4 regions of the Mesorhizobium sp. ESP-6-2 genome follow, and region 1 is predicted to be linked to each of the others. Evidence: predicted binding sites of a transcription regulator. Region 1 holds the regulator's gene; each other region holds the start of a gene.
What was found. Region 1 encodes LexA, which represses DNA repair genes until DNA is damaged. Its sites were predicted from a motif close to TGTTCNNNNTGTGTTCNG; they were not measured.

Region 1 (5,239 bases):
GATCGGTCAATGCGATGCTCTTCCTGCGCACCTCTGCCATGTCGACGTCGTTCCAGACATCGAGCGCCCCTTTGAGCGCGCGCATCGACAGCACAGGCTGCGTGCCGCAGAGAAACCGGCGAATGCCGGTGCCGGCAGCAAAACCCTGTTCGAAGGCGAATGGCCGCGCATGGCCCCACCAGCCGCTGAGCGGCTGGCGGACATCGCCATGGTGGCGCTCGGCCGCGTAAATGAAGGCCGGGGCACCCGGGCCGCCATTGAGATATTTGTAGGTGCAGCCGACGGCGAAATCGGCGTTCGAACGGTCGAGCTCGACGAGCAAGGCGCCGGCGGTATGGCAGAGATCCCAGACGATCAGCGCGCCGGCTTCATGCGCCCTGCGCGTCAGCGCGACCATGTCGCGCAGCTGCCCGGATTTGTAGTTGACGTGGTTGACCAGGATGACCGCAACCCGCTCGTCGATCAGTTCTTCTATGGACGGCGCATCGACACCCTCGAGCCGCAGCACCGTGCCCGGCCGTGTCGAGGCAACGCCCTCGGCCATATAGAGATCGGTCGGAAAGCTGTCCCCCTCGGCGACGACGACCGACCTGTCCGGCCGCATCCCGAGTGCCGCATGCAGCACCTTGTAGATGTTGATCGAGGTGGTATCGCAGACCACCGTCTGGCCGGCGGCGGCCCCGATCAGGCGCCCGAGCTGGTCGCCGAGTTCGACCGGCATGTCGAACCAGCCGGCGGTGTTCCAGGCGCGGATCAGATCCTGCGCCCACTCCTGCGTGGCGGCCTTCTGCAGCTCGCCGAACACGGCGGGGGAAGCGGCGCCCAGCGAATTGCCGTCGAGATAGATCACCCCTTGAGGCAAGGTGAAGCGGTCACGCATGGCACGCAGCGGATCCGCGGTGTCCATTGCCTCGATCGCTGCGAGATCGGGAATTTTGCTCATGGTCACGATGTTCCTCGGTGAGAAGAGCGCCCCGGAAACGGGCCGGCTGTTTTGCCGCCGGGGCAAGGGCTGGCCGCATAGAGGCGCAAGAACAGGGTGAACGCCCGGTTCGATCTTTGCTCGATTTCCGGCCGAGGCAACTCCTCGAGCACCCCGACGATCCGGCGAACCTGGAGATCGCCGATCAAAAGACTGATGTAGATGTCGGCGGCTTCGACAGGATCGTCACAGGCGATCAGGCCGGCCCGACTTGCGGTTCGAAGCAGGTCGCCGACAAGCGGCATTATGGTATTGCGGCCGAATTGCGCGATCGATTGGCCCAGCGTGCCTGTATCGTTGACGTCGCCGGCTGCGGCGCGATTGAGCGCCACCGCCTTGTCGCCCGTCACAAGGGTCAGCAGGACTGGCCCGAGCGAATTCAGGGTTTCGAGTGGATCGCGCGCTTGGTGAAGAGCGTCCTCCAGCAGCTTCCTTGCTTCTCCCGCATTGGCTTCGATCAAGGATCGAAACAGGACCTGCTTGTTGCCGTACCAGTTGTAAAGGGTTTCGTTCGAGGCCGATGCCCGCTTGGCGATGGCAAGCAGGGAGGCGCTTTTGTAGCCGGTTTCCCGGAGCACCGCATAGGCGGCCTCCTCTATCCGTTCGCGTCGCGCGGCCTGCTTCGGCGTGGTCATTGGTGTTCCTCTTCGAAAACCGTACATTATTATACGGTTTAGTCAAGCGAACGGGAAGCAAGGAGCGAACGAACGCAGCCCGTCGCGTCCGGTGATGTCTGGCCACTTTCCGGCAGGAAGTTGGCATTTTGGTTTCGTTTCGTTCACGAGCCGCGGAGATTTTGATCCGCCCCGAAAGGCAGCCGGCACCTGCCGGTCACACAGTTTTCAGGCTTGTACCAAGAGTGGAGATCGGCCGGGCCACAGGCCATTAACCAAAATAGTTTCAAAGAGCCTGAGAGCGCATTGACGACGGATCGCGTTGGCAGGATGCTGGCTGCGGGAGGGCGTTTCGTTTCCGCCGCCTTAACAAATTCATTAAACTTTAAATGGTTGCGGAACACAACTGGAACAGATAGTGTTTGTTCTGGGTTTGTTTTCTGATTCTGGTTCCAGACCCTTCGTGCAATGCCTTTGGGGGCCGCCATGCTCACGCGCAAGCAACATGAACTCTTGATGTTCATCCATGAACGGCTGAAGGAAAGCGGCATTCCGCCGTCCTTCGACGAGATGAAGGAAGCGCTGGACCTCGCCTCCAAGTCGGGAATTCATCGGCTGATCACAGCGTTGGAGGAGCGCGGCTTTATTCGCCGCCTGCCCAACCGGGCGCGCGCACTGGAGGTGCTGCGCCTGCCGGACTCGATCGCGCCGGGTCTTAACGCGGCAAAGAAGTTCTCCCCGAGCGTCATCCAGGGCAGCCTCGGACAGGGCAGCCCTAGCCGGCAGATCAAGCCGGCGACGTCTTCGCGTCTGCCCGCTGCCGGCAATGACGACGACGCGGTTTCAGCGGTGTCGATCCCGGTCATGGGCCGTATCGCTGCGGGCGTGCCGATCGACGCTATCCAACATCAGACGCATTCCATTTCGGTGCCGCCGGACATGATCATGGGCGGCGAGCACTATGCGCTGGAGGTCAAGGGCGATTCGATGATCGAGGCCGGCATCTTCGACGGCGATACGGTCATCATCCGCAACGCCGACACCGCAAGTCCCGGCGAGATTGTCGTGGCCCTGGTCGACGAGGAGGAAGCGACGCTGAAGCGCTTCCGTCGCAAGGGCGCCTCGATTGCGCTTGAGGCCGCCAATCCGGCCTATGAAACACGTATTTTCGGACCGGACAGGGTCAAGGTGCAAGGCAAGCTGGTCGGACTGATCAGGCGCTACTGAGCGGGTTCGGCGGTGGGCTTTTCGGGTTTACGGTAAGGCGGCAGTCCCCTTGCCTCACGTGAAAATTTTCGCTGTTCGTGCCAGGGCCGATATGGCCTGTCGACGGCAAAGCTGACCTGGGCCGGTGCCGTCGCCGATTGCTGGTCGAAGAATACGGCGGCACTTCCCTTGCGAGCGAGCTGCCGCTTGGTGATGACGAGAACCAGCGGATTGTGGCAGGGGTCGTAGCCCCCGGGGTCGTTGATGACGATCAGATCCGCATAGGCGCAGGCCCTCCAGGCATCCTTGCGATCCTCCACCTGCGCAATGATCGCCCCGGAGGGATGCCGGGCCATGCACAGGCCGGTGAAACAATAGAAAGGCGCTCCCGCCGGAAGTTGCGCGGGATCGAAGATGTCGAACTGTCCGTCTCCGCTGCCGAACAGCTCCGGCGCAACGATGGTTTCGGATTTCAGCGCGCGTTTCCAGTTGTCGACCGTGAATTCGTTCGGGCGCGCCCGGTTGATCGCGAGCTCGCCGCCGCCGATCGGCAGCGCCACCAAGCGGGCATCCTCCGAAATCAGCACGTCCGGCGTGCGCGTGTCCGAGACGGTCAACAGGCCGGCGAGCGCGAAGGGAAGTGCCGCCAGCCGCAGCCATGTCGTGGCCATCGTCGCGATGACCAGGGCGATCGCCACCAGAAGAACGGATTGCTGCGAAATCAACCCGACCGCGTCGACCGGCGAGCGTTGCGAGATCCATCCCGATATGGCGATCATCGCGGTCAGTCCCTTGCCCATCAGATAAAGCGATGGTCCATCGAACCCGAACGGCATCAGCAGCGCACTGGCAACCGCAAGAAACATCACGACGGAAACGATCGGCATGACTGCAAGATTGGCGAACAGGCTGAGCGGCGACACGCGCTGGAAATGCCAGATGGCGAAAAGCGCCGTGGCGCTTCCCGCGATGATCGAGGTCATTGCCAGCCCACCTGTCGCCAGCAGCAGTTTTCGCGTCAGGAGGCCGGGCAAGGTCCGTTGCGGCGGCGGGGTCCGCGCTTTGTCGGCTTTGCGATCCGACCAGCCGGCATAGGCGCCGACCAGGGCCGCGGTGGCGGCAAACGACATCTGGAAGCTCGGCCCTACCACCTCGTGCGGCGACACCACGATGACGGCGATCGCCGAAATCGCCAGGTTGCGCATGGTGAGTGCCGCACGATCGAACAGCACGGCGATCAGCATCACCGCCAGCATGATGAAACTCCGTTCGGCGGCAACGACGACGCCTGAAATGACGAGATAGGCAGCGATCGAGAAAAGGGCGGCTGCGGCCGCGTATTTCTTGACCGGCCGACGGGAAGAGAAGTTCGGGAACAAGGCGAAGCCGCCGCGCAGCAGACCCATGACTGTGCCGGCGACCAGCGCCATGTGCAGCCCGGAGATGGAAATGATGTGATAGATGCCGGTGCGTCGCATCGCTTCGTTGATCTCGTCGGGAATACCTGCACGCACACCCACGATCAGCGCCGCGGCGATCTCGCCCTCGGCGCCGCCGATGCTGCCTCTGATATGGTCGGCAATGGTTTCGCGAGCGCTCTCGATCGCGGCTGAAAGGCCAGCCAACAGCGGCCTGTCATCGGCCGAGACGATTTTGGGGTTGCCGAGAAAGAAGCCGCTGGCGCCGATGCCGGCGAAGTAGCTGTCGAAGGAAAAGTCATAGCTGTCCGGCCGCACCGGTCCGGTTGGCGGCAACAGCCTGGCATAGCCGGTCACGAGGGACCCGGCGGTCACTTCAGCCGGCACCTTGCGCGCCGAAAGGCGAACGCGCTCCGGCGCGTAGCGCAGTTTCGGCCGCGCGGTCGATGTCACGTCGATGGTCAGCCGGATGCGGCCGGTCTCCATCTGGTCGACCGAAACGACGCGGCCGGTCACTTGCGTGGAGATTTCCGAGCCCAGCATCCGCGTTCCCGCCCGCCAAGTCTCGACTTTGCCGGCGAGCATGCCGAGCGCGCACAACAGCGCCGCCATGAAGCACAGGTGCGTTTTCGGCCATGAGCGCGAAACGAGCGCGCACAGTGCCATCAGGATCGCGACCGCGACGGGCTTGGCAAAGCCCGGCTCCGCCGCCAACGAAAAATAGGCAATCGATCCGCACGCCAGGAACACCGGGACGAGCAGGAAGGCTATGCCCCGATCGAGTTCGAGCTCGGCGGCTCTGGCCACGCCGTTGCGCAGGCGAGGCCATGAAGCACGACCGAACTCCCGGCGCAGGCGCGAGGCCGCGCGGACAGCAGGGACGCCAGGCGGCGCGGAAACATCCGGCGGCATCGACTTGCCGGGCTGCTGTAAGGGCGACGGCGCCAGCGGCAATGAGGCCGGCGCGGGCATGACAAAGAGAGAGCGTTCGCTGACGCCGGTAACGACGTCCTCGCCTT
Region 2 (5,239 bases), on a different contig from region 1:
CGACGAGCTGCTTGTTCTCGTTGAACAGGGCGATGCCGGTGGTGCCGAGATTGTTGCCCAGCACATAGAAGGATTTGTCGGTCAGCGGGTTGACGTTGGCGATCTCCGGATCGCCGATGACGATCTGGTAGAAGGCAGCACTGGTCATGATCGTCTTGGGCTTGCCCTTGGCGACCTTGATCGAGGCGTTCTTGGTCGCCGAGACATAGACGATGTCATTGTCCGCCCTGGCCGGGCCGGCGAAGATGCCGGCCGCCGCCATCGTCACCGCCATCGCCACGGCCCGCGCGACGTGCAACCGGCCTGCCACTCGATATTGAAGTTGCCTGAACATTGTTCCCGTCCCGTCCGGTCCCCACCGGTCCTGCTCTGGTCCCACTCAGGAACCTGATATTCCTATTTCTGGTCCCGCGCAGGAACCTGATATTCCTCGGCCGTCGTTCCACGTGTCACGATGACCGTCTTGAATTTCGGCTGCTCCGGCTCCTTTGCCATGGCGTCGAACAGCGAGCCGGCTGCGGCTTGCGCCTTGCCCGCCACCGATCCGCCAAAGGAGGAGATGGTGGTGACACCGTTCTTGCCGTCGCCACCTTCGCTGGCGGAGCGAAGCGACAGCGACAGCGTGCCGACCGTGCGGGCCAGCGCCACTTTCTGCGCGCCTTCGGTGGTCACCTCGATGGTTATGGAATTGGCCACCTGCGGGGTCGTTTGGCGCTCGTCGGCGCCCTGCCCGACGCTCAGCACCTTCGCGTCGGCAACGACGATCTCGGAGGTGATGGTCGAGCCGGCGGCGCCTTGCGCATTCTTGGCCACTTCCTGGATTTCGCCGGCATCGCGCGTCAGCACGACATCGACCCGATCGCCTGGCGTGACGAAGCCGCCGACGCCCGCGATCTCGTCGGTGCGGATGGTGACCGCCCGCATCCCGGGCGTCAGCATGTTGGAGAGCGTGGCGCGGCCATTCGGGCCGGACAGCTTGGTCAGCAGCACCGGTTCGTTGACTTCGATCGGCGACAGCACCACGCGGCTGCCGTCCCCGAGCAGTCCATCGATGGTGGCGAAGGCGCCCTGCGGCAGCGAATCCTGCGGCCACGGGATTTCGTTGAGTTTCGCGCGGTCGAGATCCATCCCGTACCGCAACGGTGCATTCGCCACCACGATTGTCTTGAATTCAACCCTGGGTGCGGCCGGAGCGGTGATCGACGCGGTTTTCTCCTCGGCGTCGGCCCTGGCCTGGCGCTTGACCCAGAAATCGGCGGCAAAGATCGAAATCGCGCCGAAAACGGCGGCGATGCCGATCATCGTTATGGCCTTGCCCCTCACGCCCAAACCCCTGATGCCCGTAGTTTCTTGTTATGTTGGCTCACGCTAGGCGGCATTGTTAAAGAATCAGGAATCTTCTCGCTGGCTATCCGCCCGATTTCCGCCGGCTTGGTTATCGAATGGTTTTAGGATAAGAGGGGGTTAATCCCCGAACGTAACAGGAACCTCCGTCGCTTGGCGCTGAAAAGCGTGGCAGTATCAGCGGGTGATTCGCAGCTTGGGCTCTATGGCAGGCATGGACGACAACAACGATCTTTTCGGCAATCTGGAGAAGCAGCCGCAACCGGTTCGCACACCGGCGCGTCCGGCCGATCCGCTGGTGCAGGCGGCAGCCAAGCGTCCGGCGGCCGCGTCTCGTGATGGCTCAGAGGGCTACAGCGCCGCCGATATCGAGGTGCTCGAAGGCCTGGAGCCGGTGCGGCGCCGTCCGGGCATGTATATTGGCGGCACCGACGACAAGGCCATGCACCATCTGTTCGCCGAGGTCATCGACAACTCGATGGACGAGGCAGTTGCCGGCCATGCCACATTCATCGATGTCGAGCTTTCGGCTGACGGCTTTCTCACCGTGACCGACAATGGCCGCGGCATTCCCGTCGATCCGCATCCGAAATTCAAGAAGCCGGCGCTCGAAGTGATCATGACGACGCTGCATTCGGGCGGTAAGTTCGATAGCAAGGTCTATGAAACCTCGGGCGGCCTGCACGGCGTCGGCGTCTCCGTGGTCAACGCGCTGTCGGATCATCTCGAAGTCGAAGTCGCGCGCGGACGGCAACTTTACCGGCAGCGCTTCTCGCGCGGCATTCCGGTCAGCGGCCTCGAGCATCTTGGCGAAGTTCACAACCGGCGCGGCACCAGGACCCGTTTCCACCCCGACGAGCAGATCTTCGGCAAGGGCGCCGCGTTCGAGCCGGCGCGGCTCTACCGCATGACGCGCTCGAAGGCCTATCTCTTCGGCGGCGTCGAAATCCGCTGGACCTGCGATCCCTCGCTGATCAAGGAAAAGGACACCACTCCGGCCAAGGCTGAATTCCATTTTCCCGGCGGCCTCAAGGACTATCTGAAAGCGTCGCTCGGCGACGAATTCCAGGTGACGCGCGAAATCTTCGCCGGCAAGAGCGACAGGCAAGGCGGCCATGGCTCGCTGGAATGGGCAGTGACCTGGTTCGGCGGTGACGGCTTCATCAACTCCTACTGCAACACCATCCCGACCGGCGAAGGCGGCACCCACGAGGCCGGCTTCCGCAACGTCTTGACGCGCGGCCTGCGCGCCTATGCCGACCTCGTCGGCAACAAGCGCGCCTCGATCGTCACGTCGGAAGACGTCATGATCTCGGCGGCGGGCATGCTGTCGGTGTTCATACGCGAGCCTGAATTCGTCGGCCAGACCAAGGACAGGCTGGCGACCATCGAGGCGATGCGCATCGTCGAGACGGCGATCCGCGACCCGTTCGACCATTGGCTGGCCGACAATCCGCAGGAAGCCTCGAAGCTGCTCGAATGGGTGATCGCGCGCGCCGACGAGCGGGTACGACGCCGCCAGGAAAAGGAAGTGTCGCGCAAGAGCGCGGTGCGCAAGCTGCGCCTGCCGGGCAAGCTTGCCGATTGCACGCAGAATGCGGCCGCCGGCGCCGAACTCTTCATCGTCGAAGGCGATTCGGCCGGCGGCTCTGCCAAGCAGGCGCGCGACCGCGCCAGCCAGGCGGTGCTGCCGTTGCGCGGCAAGATTCTCAACGTCGCCAGTGCCGGCAACGACAAGCTGGCCGCCAACCAGCAGATTTCCGACCTGATCCAGGCGCTTGGTTGCGGCACGCGGTCGAAATACCGCGACGAGGATCTTCGCTACGACCGCGTCATCATCATGACCGACGCCGACGTCGACGGCGCTCACATCGCCTCGCTGCTGATCACCTTCTTCTACCAGGAGATGCCGAATCTGGTTCGCGGCGGACATCTCTATCTGGCGGTGCCGCCGCTCTACTCGATCCGGCAGGGCGGCAAGGTCGCCTATGCGCGTGACGACGCGCACAAGGACGAATTGCTGCGCACCGAGTTCACCGGGCGCGGCAAGGTCGAGATCGGTCGCTTCAAGGGCCTGGGCGAAATGATGGCCGCGCAGCTCAAGGAGACAACCATGGATCCGAGGAAGCGTACGCTGCTCCGCGTCGATGTGATCGATGCCGAGGCCGCTACCAAGGACGCGGTCGATGCGCTGATGGGCACCAAGCCGGAGGCTCGTTTCCGGTTCATTCAGGAACGCGCCGAATTCGCGGAAACGGAAGTGCTGGATATCTGAGCGCAGGCCGGCCGATCAAGGCTTGCGGAGACGCGCGTGTGAGCTGGCAACGGCTGAAAGGCTATTTCGAAGCGGGTCTTGCCGGGCTGACGCAGCCGACCCGGTCGGACTGGGTCTTCGCCTTGCGTACGGTCTCGGCCGGCCTGATCGCGCTTATGGTCGCCTACGCCCTCAAGCTCGATCACCCGCAATGGGCGATGATGACGGTGTTCATCGTTGCCCAGCCGGTCGCAGGCATGGTGTTGGCGAAAGGCTTTTATCGGTTGCTCGGCACGCTGGCGGGCGGTGTTGCCGCAATTGCCATCACCACTGTCTTCGGCACGAATCCCTGGGTGCTGGTGACGGTGCTTGCCCTATGGATCGGCATTTGCACCTTCGTGTCGTCGCTGCTGCGCAACCCGGAAGCCTACGGGGCGGCGCTGGCCGGCTACACCGCCATGATCATCAGCCTGCCGGCGTTTGGCCAGCCGCATCTCGTTGTCGACCTCGCGGTCGCGCGCTGTGCCGAGATCGTGCTCGGCATTCTCTGCGCCGGCCTGACCAGCCGGCTGATCCTGCCCAAATTGGCCAGCGAGGCCATCATCTCGCGGCTGAAGCGCTGCATTCTCGACCTTGCCACCTATGCCGGCGGCGCCTTTTCCGGCGGCGACACGGCAATGCTTTCCGGCCTGCATCGGAAGCTGGTCGCCGACACCCAGACGCTCGCCGAGATGCGCGCCTATGCCAGGCTGGAGGCCCCGAGCTTCGCGCCGCGCGCCCATCCGGTCCGGCGCACCATTGGACAACTGCTTTCAGCCCTGTCCGCGGCCCGCGCGCTGCATTCACACGCCGCACCGAAGAACGCGGCGCTCATTCCGATGCGCTCGGAGCTGCAAGCCCTCGTCACTGAATTGGCAGCGACGCCGGGCGCACTCGACGACACGGCGCCCTGGCTGGCACGGCTCGACGCGATCGGCGCCAAAGCGACGCAAATGCCCGGCGCCTTGGCCGACCAGGACGGCGACAGGGTCGGCACCGTCACCCGGCTCACCATCGCCGCCGATTTCGCCGAAGCGCTGAAGCAGGCGCTGCGCGGTCTCGATGCCTTGCGTGCGCCCGTTACGCGGCCTTCACGCGAACGCAGGCCCCCGGCGCTGGTGGTGCATCGCGACTATCACGGGGCGAGCCGCAACGCGGTCCGCGCGGCACTTGCAACGCTGCTGGTCGCCGCTTTCTGGCTGACGACGAGATGGTCGGAAGCCGCCGGCACGGTCATTCTGGTTGCCGTCGTGTCGAGCTTGTTTGCCGCCCGCCCCGATCCGGTGCGGGTAGCCTGGGGCTTCTTCGAGGGAACACTGTTGGCCCTGCCCTTTGCCTTTCTCGTCGGCGAGATCGCGCTTCCCGTTTTTCCTGGTTTCGGCTGGTTCATGCTGTTCGTCGTACCGATCCTGGTGCCGGCGGCGCTCGCCATGGCCAATCCCCGCTATGTCGGCGTGGCGACGGCCTTCGCCATCAATTTTCTTGCTTTCCTCAGCCCGCACCAGGCGATGACCTACGATCCCGGCCCGTTCTTCGCCGGCTCGGCCTCGATCCTGGTCGGCATCCTTTTGGCAATCGGCGTCTTCATCGTCGTGCTGCCCG
Region 3 (5,239 bases), on a different contig from region 1:
TGACGCGGCCAAGGCGGAGGCCGAGACCGCGCGCAAGAAGATCGAGGCGGCGCTCGACGAGAAGCTTGGCGAGGCCGAGGCGCGCATTTCTTCCATCAAGGCCAACGCCATGAAGGAAGTCGGCAGCATCGCCGAGGACACTGCTTCGGCGATCGTCGAGGCGCTGGTCGGCGGCAAGGCCAGCAAGGCCGAGATCGCGGCCGCGGTCAAATCCGTGGCCGGGTGAGGAGCGCATCATGGACGCCACATCTCTTGCAACGCTCTGGGCCACGATCGCCCTGGTCATTTTTTTGGGCATCGCCATCTACATCAAGGTGCCCCGCCTGATCGCCAAGGCGCTCGATGCCCGCGCCGCCAGGATCAGCAGCGAGCTCGACGAAGCGCGCAGGCTGCGTGAGGAGGCCCAGCAGCTGCTTGGCCAATACCAGCGCAAGCGCAAGGAAGCCGAGCAGGAGGCCGCAGACATCGTCGCCGCGGCCAAGCGCGAAGCTGAACTGCTCGCCGCCGAGGCGCACAAGAAGACCGAGGACTACGTCGCGCGGCGCACCGCACTCGCCGAACAGAAGATCGGTCAGGCCGAGCGCGAGGCGATCGGCGAAGTGCGCGCCAGTGCCGTCGACATCGCCGTCGAAGCCGCTCGCACGCTGCTCGCCGGCAAGATCGACGCCAAGGCGGGAGCGGACCTGTTCAAGACCTCGCTCGCCGATGTGAAGGCGAAGCTGAACTGAGCTGACAACCAGCAGAATTGAAAAGGCCGCCCGGGCAACCTGGCGGCTTTTTTGTTGGGTGGTGCGCCGAGGCTGCCAATCTCCCCCACGTGGGGGAGATCAGCTGTTATCGCTGCCGGCTCAATCCAGCCCGGCGAAGCTTTCTTCTTCCACCACCTCGGCACCTTCAAGCCTGAATGGCGCGAAGGACACACGGTGCAGCCGCGCCACCGGCCCGTGCGTTTCGATCGCGGTGCGATGGCGGACCGTGGCGTAGCCCATATGCACTTCGAAGCCGTAGTGCTGGTGATGGCTGCCGCAGCCGCACATCATGCGGTCGCGCATCACCTTGGCGACGATCGAGGCGGCGGCGATGGATTGCGAGCGCTGGTCGCCCTTGATCAGCGCGCGCCCCATGCAAGGCAGGCCCGGCGGCACGTCGCGCCCGTCGGCAAGCGCGAGCTTCGGCCGCACCGGCAGGCCGGCGACCGCACGGCGCATCGCCTCCAGGCTCGCCTTGAGGATGTTGCTGCCGTCAATGCCCTCGGCGCTGACGGAGGCCATCGACACGCCAAGCGCGGAGCCGATGATGCGCACGAACAGCGCCTCGCGCTGCAAGTGGCTGAGTCGTTTGGAATCGTCGAGGCCGTCTGGGATGTTGGCAGGGTCGAGCACGACCGCAGCCGCCACCACCGGTCCGGCCAGCGGGCCGCGTCCGGCCTCGTCCATCCCCGCCACTGGCCACAGACCTTCGGCCATCGCCTTCGTCTCGAAGGAGAAATCGGGTTTCTCGACGATTTCGAAGAGAGGCGGAGAATCAGAACGCGCGCGAGCCATGTTGCGGCGAGGTTCGCATCGGCTCTGATTCTCCGCAAGTCCCTCCGGGTCGGGTGGGGCGCCGGACCGGGAGGGCACCGTCTGCAGGCCGGGGCAGGCCGGACGGGATTTTTCGCCACGGCGGCAAACAGCCGCGGTCGTTCAAAGCAGCATCAACTGCTCCTGGTCCTTGCCGGCGGCGACGAACTGGTCGGTCCGCAGCGTGCGCCGCTCGGCATTGAGGCCGAGTCGCTTGGCGGTGATTTCGAAGCGCCGGCCGATCTGCCAGGCGTAAGGACCTGCGCCCTTCATGCGCTTGCCCCATTCCGAATCGTAATCCTTGCCCTCGCGCATCGAGCGGATCAGCGACATCACATGGCGATAGCGGTCGGGATAGTGGCGTAGCAGCCAGTCCTTGAAGATCGGGCTGACCTCGAGCGGCAGGCGCAGCACGACATAGCCCGCCTCGCGTGCGCCGGCATGGTGCGCCGAATCGAGGATGCGTTCCATCTCCTGGTCGGTCAGCCCGGGGATGATCGGTGCCACCATGACCGAAGCAGGGATGCCGGCATCCGCAAGCTGCCTGATCGCCTCCAGCCGCTTGGTCGGCGTCGAGGCGCGTGGCTCCATGGTGCGCGCCAGCATGCGGTCGAGCGTCGTCACCGACAACGCCACCTTGGCGAGGCCCCGTTCGGCCATGCGTGACAAGATGTCGATATCGCGCGTCACCAGGGCGGATTTGGTGACGATGCCAACCGGGTGCCCGCGCGCCTCCAGCACTTCGAGGATCTCGCGCATGATCCGGTACTGCTTCTCGATCGGCTGGTAGGGATCGGTATTGGTGCCGATGGCGATGGTCCGCGGCTGGTAACCGTCCTTCGACAGTTCCTTGTCAAGCAGGCGCCCCGCGTCCGGCTTCGCGAACAGCTTGGATTCGAAATCCAGCCCCGGCGACAGGCCCATGAAACTATGCGTAGGCCGCGCAAAGCAGTAGACGCAGCCATGCTCGCAGCCGCGATAGGGATTGATCGAGCGGTCGAAGGAGATGTCGGGCGATTCATTGCGGGTGATGATGGTGCGCGGCTTCTCGACCTGCACCTCGGTCTTGAAGGGAGGCAGTTCCTCCAGCGAGTTCCAGCCATCGTCGAAGACATGCCGGCTGACGGGCTCGAACCGACCGGACGGGTTGATGCCTGCCGACCGGCCGCGGTTGCGGTCCGGACGCACGCGCATGCCGCTCTGCTCGATCATCGCGTTGGCCATCTCGGCTCGTCCTGCTCCGAAGGCGGCAATGTCGGCGCGCATGATCGGTTCCATCTTCGCCCGCTCCCAGGGACTGTCCATGTTGCTTCGAATCGCTCTGCTCATGAATTTAATCCTATTTACCAGGCCAGAACAAAGCAAGAACTTTTTATGGTGCGCCGCAAAAACTGGCGCTGCGTTCCGCTTTCCGCTATTCGGCAAACGATGCTCACCGTTCTCATCGAGACCCACAATGACGAGGAGGGCCTCGCCCGCACGCTGGCGACGCTGATTGGCGGCGCGGTCGAGGGCGTGGTGCGCGAGGTCATCGTCTGCGACACCGGTTCCACCGACCAGACCCATCGCGTCGCCGAGCATGCCGGTTGCCAGTATGCGACCGACGGGGTCGCGGCAGCCATCCGGCATGCGAAGGGCGATTGGCTGTTGCTGCTGGAACCGGGTGCGCGACTGGTCGACGGATGGATCGACGAGGTCGTTGCGCATACCGCGAGGCAAACCATGGCGGCGCGGTTTTCACGCACACGCGCCGGCCGCGCGCCATTCCTGGCCCGGATCTTCTCGGGAAATCGGGCCTTGGCCGACGGGCTGCTGATCAGCAAGCGCCAGGCCGCGTCCTTGTCGAAAAAAGCCGGCGGCGCCGAGGCCCTCGCTCGCGGCCTGGCGACCAAGCGGCTGGATGCCGAAATCTGGGCCGCTCCGGCAAAACAAGAGCACCGCCCGTCCAAATGATTTTGCAGCTGCCCTGTCTACATGCGTTGCACATGTGACGCGCAGCTAGCTTCCGATCACGCGGGTGCCGGCGCGCAGGCCGCGGCTGATGATGGAAGTGGTTTCGGCGTCTCGCGGCCCTGGCGCCGACGTTTCCACGGCGAGCCGGTTATTCGCTAAAGCGCATTTCGACGGGCATCCAGCGAAGGCGACGCCTGGCTTGGCGCTGTGCCTTGCTTTCCGCGCCGTAGTCCACAGGGATCGGTTCCTGACTGAACCACCTTCGATCGTCCAGGGCGTTGATGATGACGATTGCTCTGGCATCGTCCTCTCCGGCGATTGCAGCGGTATAGACGCCGCATTCGCCGCAGATCAGGTAGTCGGCCGTCCCCAATCCAAAACGGTATTTCTTCAATCGCCGGACGTCCTTGACTGAGATGATCAGCCTGCCGTCCGGATCGGCGACGGCGCGCGAGCCATGCCTGGTACAGAACGAGCACTGGCAGGCGCGGACCTCGATTTTCGATGGATCGAGCTCGGTTGAAAATCGAAGGCGTATGTTGCCGCAATGGCACCCGCCACTATGCACAGTCATCGCATCCATCCCGTCGTCAACGGCGATGGCCGCCGCCGCGAGACGATACGTCCTGCCGCATCCGGTTTGGAATGGCCTTTCGAAGGCGAAGGTGGTGTTCTGCCTGGCAAACGCGGCTTGAAACCAGCGCGTTGCCTCGGCTTTCACGGAGCCGACATGCCGCGCCGCAGGTGCTCGTCCAGGCGCGGCATGATCTCGACGAAGTTGCAGGGCATGTGCCGGTAGTCGAGCTGCGCCTTCAAGATGCCGTCCCAGGCATCCTTGCAGGCGCCGGGCGAGCCCGGCAGCACGAAGACGAAGGTGGCGTTGACGACGCCGCCGGTCGCCCGGCTCTGGATCGTGGAGGTGCCGATCTTGTCGTAGGAAATGCGGTGGAACACCTCGGAAAAGCCGTCCATGCGCTTTTCGAAGATCGGCTCCAGCGCGTCCGGCGTCACGTCGCGCCCGGTGAAGCCGGTGCCGCCGGTGGTGATGACGACGTCGATGTCCTTGTCACGCGACCACGCCAGAACCTTGTCGCGGATCTTGTCGCGGTCGTCGGTGACAATGTCGCGGGCGGCGAGGATGTGGCCGGCTTCCGCGATACGATCGGCCAGCGTCTGGCCGGACCTGTCGTCGGCAAGGCTGCGCGTGTCGGAAACGGTCAGCACCGCGATGCGCACGGGGATGAAAGAACGGTTCTCGTCAGTCCTGGCCATGGGCATCTGCCTCCGCCGTCATGCTGCGCGTCGCGGCGACGAACCAGTCGGGTTGCCGGGCGCGGATGTCCGCGGCCGCGCGCTTGGCGACGTTGCCGGTCTCGAACAGGCCGAAGCACGTGGCGCCGGAACCCGACATGCGGGCAAAACCGGCTCCGGCCTTGCTCAGCACCGAAAGTGCCTTGCCGATAGCGGGCTCGATGGCGCGGGCCGCGGGCTCAAGGTCGTTGCGCGTGATCTCCAGCCAGTTGCGCAGGCCGTGGAAGTCGATCACGCGCGGCAGCGGCGGCAGCGCGTCATTGTCGCGCCGCGACAGCGCGTTGAACACGTCGGCTGTCGAGACCGCCTTGCCGGGATTGACCAGCACCAGTCCGAGCGCCGAGAAATCGGGCACGATCGATAGCTCCTCGCCGATGCCGCGCGCGATCAGCGGCCTGGCCGCCAGGCACATG
Region 4 (5,239 bases), on a different contig from region 1:
GGAATGCCGCTAGCGGCCATGTTGGCGAGCGACAGCGCGACATAGCTGGTCGCCTGCGGGTCCTGCCACTGGCCGGCATTGACATAGCCGTTCAGCACTTCCTGGGTGGTGTCGAGCGAGTTGCCCCAGCCGACGACGGGGATTTCGCCCGGCTTGACGCCGACCTGGTCGAACACGCGTTTGATCGAGCCGGTAACGAGGTCGCCAAGCCCGATGATCGCCTTCACCTTGGCCTTGTTGGCGGTGAGATAGTCGACCATGCGGTTGATCACCTCGGCCTGGTCGAGCGTCGCCTCGGTCACCTCATAGGTGATGCCGAGCGGCTCGAACACGCTCTTGATGCCTTCCTCTTCCTGCACGCCGTACGTGGCGCCGGGAATCTCGACAGGCATCCAGACGAAGTCGCCCTTCTTCACCAGGCCCTTGTCGACCAGATACTGCGCCCAGTGCTTGCCGAAGGTGACATTGTCGCCGCCGACATAGGCGTTGAAATTGGCCTTGGGATCGGGCGTGTTGAAATTGATGATCGGAATGTTGGCCGCGCGGGCTTCCTTGACGATCTCGACAAGGCTGCCCGGATCGGGGCTGGTGGTGGTGATGCCGTCGGCCTTGGCCGAGATCGCGGCCCGCACCGCCTCCTGCTGCGAGGCGACGTCGCCATTGTGGAACGAGGTGTTGACGGTATTGCCGGTGTCCTTGGCCCATTGCTTGGCGCCGGCAAGGAAGTAGGTCCAGACCGGATCGGCCGGGCCGCCATGTGAAATCCAGTAGAACGTCTTGGCCTGCGCCGCCGCCGGAATAACCGTCAGCGCGACCAGCAGGCCGTATAGAACCACTCTTAGCCGTGTCAGCATTTGATTTCCTCCCGTTTGAAACTGATCAGTTCGAAACCACCCTCTTGATCGGGCAAGATCGAGTCCTCCTCGCCAACGCCGTGTTGGATGATCAGAGCATCCTCTTTTTCGACAAATGGCAAGCCTCCGCCTGTCAGTCGTAGTCGGCGCCTGACGGGGCGCCATCAGCGGTCCCATCAGATTGCATCAGTTCGGATGATTTTTCGCGGCAGGCGATACCGGCCTCGAGGGTCGCCGGAGCGATGGTTGACCGCCCTCGGGTGAACCCAGAGCTAGAGGAGGCCGGCCCGGGCAAGATCGCGCATCAGATGGCTGGCGCCGTAGGTCCAGTGCGGGCAGTCCGGCGACAACCGCACCCGGTTGACCAGCGCGCCGAATTTCTCCGACGAGATGGTGACGATGTCGCCGACCTTGTGGGTAAACCCCTTGCCCTTCTCGCCGCGGTCCTTCGAAGGCACGAACATGGTGCCGAGATAGAGCGCCAGGCCGTCCGGATATTGGTGATGGGGGCCCATGGCAGCCGCTACGAGCTCTTCGGGAGAGCGGCTGATCTCGGCCATCGAGCTCGCGCCCTCCAGCGAGAACCCGTCCTCACCTTCGACTTTCAGCCGGACCACGGCCCGCTTTACGTCCTCTATGGAGAACGTGCCGTCGAACAGGCGGATGAAGGGGCCGAGCGAGGCGGAGGCGTTGTTGTCCTTGGCCTTGCCGAGCAGCAGCGCGGAGCGCCCCTCAACGTCGCGCAGATTGACGTCGTTGCCGATGGTGGCGCCGACGATCCTGCCGCTGCTGGCGGCGATCATGGCGATCTCCGGTTCCGGATTGTTCCAGGTCGAGACGGGATGCAGGCCGACATCGGCGCCGAAACCGACCGAGGCCATCGGCTGGCATTTGGTGAAGATCTCGGCATCGGGGCCGATGCCCACTTCCAGATATTGCGACCAGGCGCCGCGCGCGATGAGCTTGGCCTTGATCTCCATCGCTTCCGGAGAACCGGGCTTGAGCTTGGACAGATCGTGGCCGATCAGCCCGGCAATGTCGGCGCGGATGGCATCGGCCTTTTCCGCCGAACCGCGCGCCTGTTCCTCGATGACGCGTTCCAGCAGGCTGACGACGAAGGTGACGCCCGAGGCCTTGATCGCCTGCAGGTCGACGGGGGATATGAGATAGGGCCTTGCCGGATCACGCGCGGCTTCGAAACTGTTGGCCGCGATGTCATCGAGCGAGCCGATCGGCTTGCCCTTGGCCGAGCGCACATAACCGGCCGGATCGGCCATCTCGCAGATATCGCGCACGGTCGGCGCCGTGCTCGACGTGATGTCGAAGACGGTGCCATCACGCACCGTAGCCACCAGGGGATGCGAGGCATCGCTGCTTCTGGCGCGCCCGACAAAAAGGCCTTCGGCGGGCAGATGCATCGGGTTTGTCATGCGTGCGGTCCTCTGATCATCGAAAATGCGGCTTGCCGGTTCGGCGCGGCACTTTCACCGGATTCCTGTCAAAGGTCTATCCCGTTTGTGGTGATCCAGACGCCATGTCTGCCGGCGTCGTCGGCGATTGGCGTGCCGCAAGGAAGCACTCCTTCAGGGGTTGGATGCATGCGGCGGTGCGGGAGCCCCAACGCCCGGGTCATTTTTCGGCTTGCACTTGTTCTCGTTTTGTTCTAGTATGTTCAACCTGAGTCAATTGGCGGACGAGATCAGTATGAGTGGGCAACCCGCATTCGGAACCGCGAAGAACGGCCAAGCCTTTTTCCGATGGGAACAGGCCGGGAAGCATTTCCACCGGCTGTTCTTTGCCATCCTCGTCGGCAGCGCGATTGCTGGTCGTCTCGCGCGAAAGGCCATTGCCTTGAACCGTGAGTTCGGATTGCAAGGCTGGCTGGTTCCGGAAAATCACATCCACATCTCGCTTGTCGGCCTCGGCGACCATGAGGAGTATCCGCAAGAGCTGGCAGAGGCCGCCTGTCATATCGGATCGATGATCGTTGCGAAGCCCTTCGAGGTGTCGTTCGATCGCCTGTCGGCTTTTGGCGGTGGTGCACTGGTCCTGCGCGGCAGCGATGGCAATCCGCCGCTGCAGAAATTCTGGCGTGATCTGACGGCGGTGATCTCGGACAGCCCGTTAAGACCCTTTCTCACCAGGTCCATAGAACCGCATGTTACATTGCTTCGTGATGAAGTGGGCGTTCCCAGAATTCGCGAGCGCTCGATCGATCCGGTCGGTTGGACTGTCCGGGATTTTGTGCTGATCCACAGTCTCGTCGGGAAGGGCGCCTACAAGCAGCCCGGACGTTGGCGGCTGACCGGCCAGGACGATGCACTGCCCGCCATGTGAGAGCCTGGAATCGTCCTCGCATAGTCCGCGCGATCCATCATCCTGACACGGCTTGTCAGCTAGCGCGCGGATTGACGATGGCATGCCGGCAAGCTGCACCCTACTTGCAAGACGTCTGAACAGGAGGAACACATGACCGTCACGGACATCGCCAAGCATTTCACAGGCCTTCTCAAGCAGGGCGACTACGAAAGTGCAGCCGAGAAATACAATGCCGATGACATCGTCAGCTACGAAGCGATGGAGGGGCCGATGGCCGTCTGCCGCGGCAAGGACGCCATCAAGCAGAAAGGCCAGTGGTGGCAGGAAAACAACGAAGTCCATGGCGGCTCGGTCGAGGGCCCTTATGTCAACGGCGACCAGTTCGCCGTGCGCTTCACATTTGACATAACGCCCAAGGCCACGGGCCCGGCTGTCGGCACTTTCGCCGCATCCTGAGCGGTCAGGATCATGTCCTGGCCGCTCTCCGATCTAAAGCACGTCGTCGTCACGGATCAGCGACTGCGCGCCCGCCATTGAAGAAACTCAGTCCTCGATGGTTCTGCCGGGCCGCTGGCAAAGCGCGCGGGAGCTGCTTAATCTGCCGCCAGATTCGAAGTCCGAAAGGCACCTGTTTTGGCGATCACCATGTACGGCATCACCACCTGCGACACGATCAGGAAGGCCCGCGTCTGGCTGGAGGGCCATGCAGTGCCTTACCGGTTCCACGACTATCGGGCCGAAGGAATCGAGGCGGGCAGGCTGGATGGCTGGGCCCGCAAGGTCGGTTGGGAAAAGCTGCTCAACAAGGCGAGCACGACGTTTCGCGAGCTGCCGGACAAGGACAAGCAGGGCCTCGACGAGAAGAAGGCCAAGGCGCTGATGTTGTCCAAACCGACAATGATCAAGCGTCCGGTGCTGGAGGTCGGGGATCGGGTTCTGGTGGGGTTTAAGCCGGATGTTTACGAGGAGGCGGTGAAGTAAGGCTCGGCAGGCGCGACACCGCTATGTCGTCATCCTATGGCGGAGCAAGGAGCGAAGCGACGCGGCGCAGACCATAGGATCCATGCCGTGACATCATGGCGTTGCAGCGGCGCAAAATTCTGCTGCCGCTGCACCCTCGGCCGAGGCTACGGCATGGATCCTCGGGTCAAGCCCGAGGATGACGAAGCAGGTATTTCGCCAGCGCCACCGCATTGTTGTGCGCTTCGTCATGGGCGCCGTAGAGTAGCGTCACCTTGCCCTCGCCAAGCAAGTCGCGCAAAGTCGCCACCGCGTCCTCGTTACGGTCGAGCTCGGCGCGGTACCGCTTCTGAAATTCCGCCCATCGCGCCGGCTCATGTCCGAACCATTTGCGCAGTTCATCGCTTGGCGCCACATCCTTCAGCCATAGCGCCAGCGCGGCATGCTCCTTGCTGACGCCACGTGGCCAGACACGATCGACCAGGACCCGCTGCCCATCATCGGGCGCGGGTGCCTCGTACACCCGCCTGACCGCGATCTCGAATGCCATCGGCTCTCCTTCGTGCGCTCCCGTCAGGCCCACTCGCCCTTGCGCATGACCGGCACGCGGCTGCCGTCCTTGGCGACGCCGTCTATATCGATCTTGTCCGAGCCGATCATCCAGTCGATGTGGATGAAGCTCTTGTTGCCGCCGCGCTCCGCGATCTCGGCCTGGCTGAGCGAGGCGCCGTCGACGAAGCACTTCGAATAGCACTGGCCGAGCGCGATGTGGCAGGCGGCGTTTTCGTCGAACAGCGTGTTGAAGAACAACAGGCCGCTCGCCGAGATTGGCGAGGAATGCGGCACCAGCGCCACTTCGCCAAGCCGGCGTGCGCCCTCGTCGGTGTCCAGCACCTTCTTCAGCACGTCCTCGCCCTTCGAGGCCTTCGCCTCGACGATCCTGCCGCCCTCGAAACGCACCGAGATTTCATCGATCAGCGTGCCCTGGTAGGAGAGCGGCTTGGTCGATGAAACATAGCCTTCCACCCGCCGCGCATGCGGCGTGGTGAAGACCTCCTCGGTCGGGATGTTGGGATTGCAGGTGACGCCGTTCTTGGCGGTGGAGG

Region 2: a site for LexA is predicted at 1,472-1,489, ahead of parE (DNA topoisomerase IV subunit B). Genes of this name have one in related genera too.
Region 3: a site for LexA is predicted at 2,915-2,932, ahead of LB532_RS13715 (PA0069 family radical SAM protein). Genes of this name have one in related genera too.
Region 4: a site for LexA is predicted at 2,503-2,520, ahead of LB532_RS13820 (2'-5' RNA ligase family protein). Genes of this name have one in related genera too.

What each region holds. Positions count from the first base shown of each region.
Region 1 covers NZ_JAIUGT010000009.1:123,139-128,377, reverse strand. Annotated here, with positions in the region: gene kynU (kynureninase) at 1-943, opposite strand, end outside; gene LB532_RS22505 (TetR/AcrR family transcriptional regulator) at 946-1,617, opposite strand; gene lexA (transcriptional repressor LexA) at 2,083-2,823, shown strand; gene LB532_RS22495 (ComEC/Rec2 family competence protein) at 2,817-5,239, opposite strand, start outside.
Region 2 covers NZ_JAIUGT010000002.1:778,255-783,493, reverse strand. Annotated here, with positions in the region: gene LB532_RS08965 (type II and III secretion system protein family protein) at 1-334, opposite strand, end outside; gene cpaB (Flp pilus assembly protein CpaB) at 397-1,323, opposite strand; gene parE (DNA topoisomerase IV subunit B) at 1,559-3,619, shown strand; gene LB532_RS08950 (FUSC family protein) at 3,658-5,239, shown strand, end outside.
Region 3 covers NZ_JAIUGT010000004.1:249,745-254,983, reverse strand. Annotated here, with positions in the region: gene LB532_RS13730 (F0F1 ATP synthase subunit B) at 1-226, shown strand, start outside; gene LB532_RS13725 (F0F1 ATP synthase subunit B) at 237-728, shown strand; gene LB532_RS13720 (ribonuclease HII) at 849-1,544, opposite strand; gene LB532_RS13715 (PA0069 family radical SAM protein) at 1,686-2,840, opposite strand; gene LB532_RS13710 (glycosyltransferase) at 2,991-3,515, shown strand; gene LB532_RS13705 (GFA family protein) at 3,664-4,236, opposite strand; gene moaB (molybdenum cofactor biosynthesis protein B) at 4,233-4,787, opposite strand; gene LB532_RS13695 (4-(cytidine 5'-diphospho)-2-C-methyl-D-erythritol kinase) at 4,774-5,239, opposite strand, start outside.
Region 4 covers NZ_JAIUGT010000004.1:268,931-274,169, reverse strand. Annotated here, with positions in the region: gene LB532_RS13830 (substrate-binding domain-containing protein) at 1-854, opposite strand, end outside; gene LB532_RS13825 (fumarylacetoacetate hydrolase family protein) at 1,127-2,284, opposite strand; gene LB532_RS13820 (2'-5' RNA ligase family protein) at 2,559-3,191, shown strand; gene LB532_RS13815 (nuclear transport factor 2 family protein) at 3,324-3,629, shown strand; gene LB532_RS13810 (ArsC family reductase) at 3,819-4,154, shown strand; gene LB532_RS13805 (DUF488 domain-containing protein) at 4,321-4,683, opposite strand; gene LB532_RS13800 (aminopeptidase) at 4,707-5,239, opposite strand, start outside.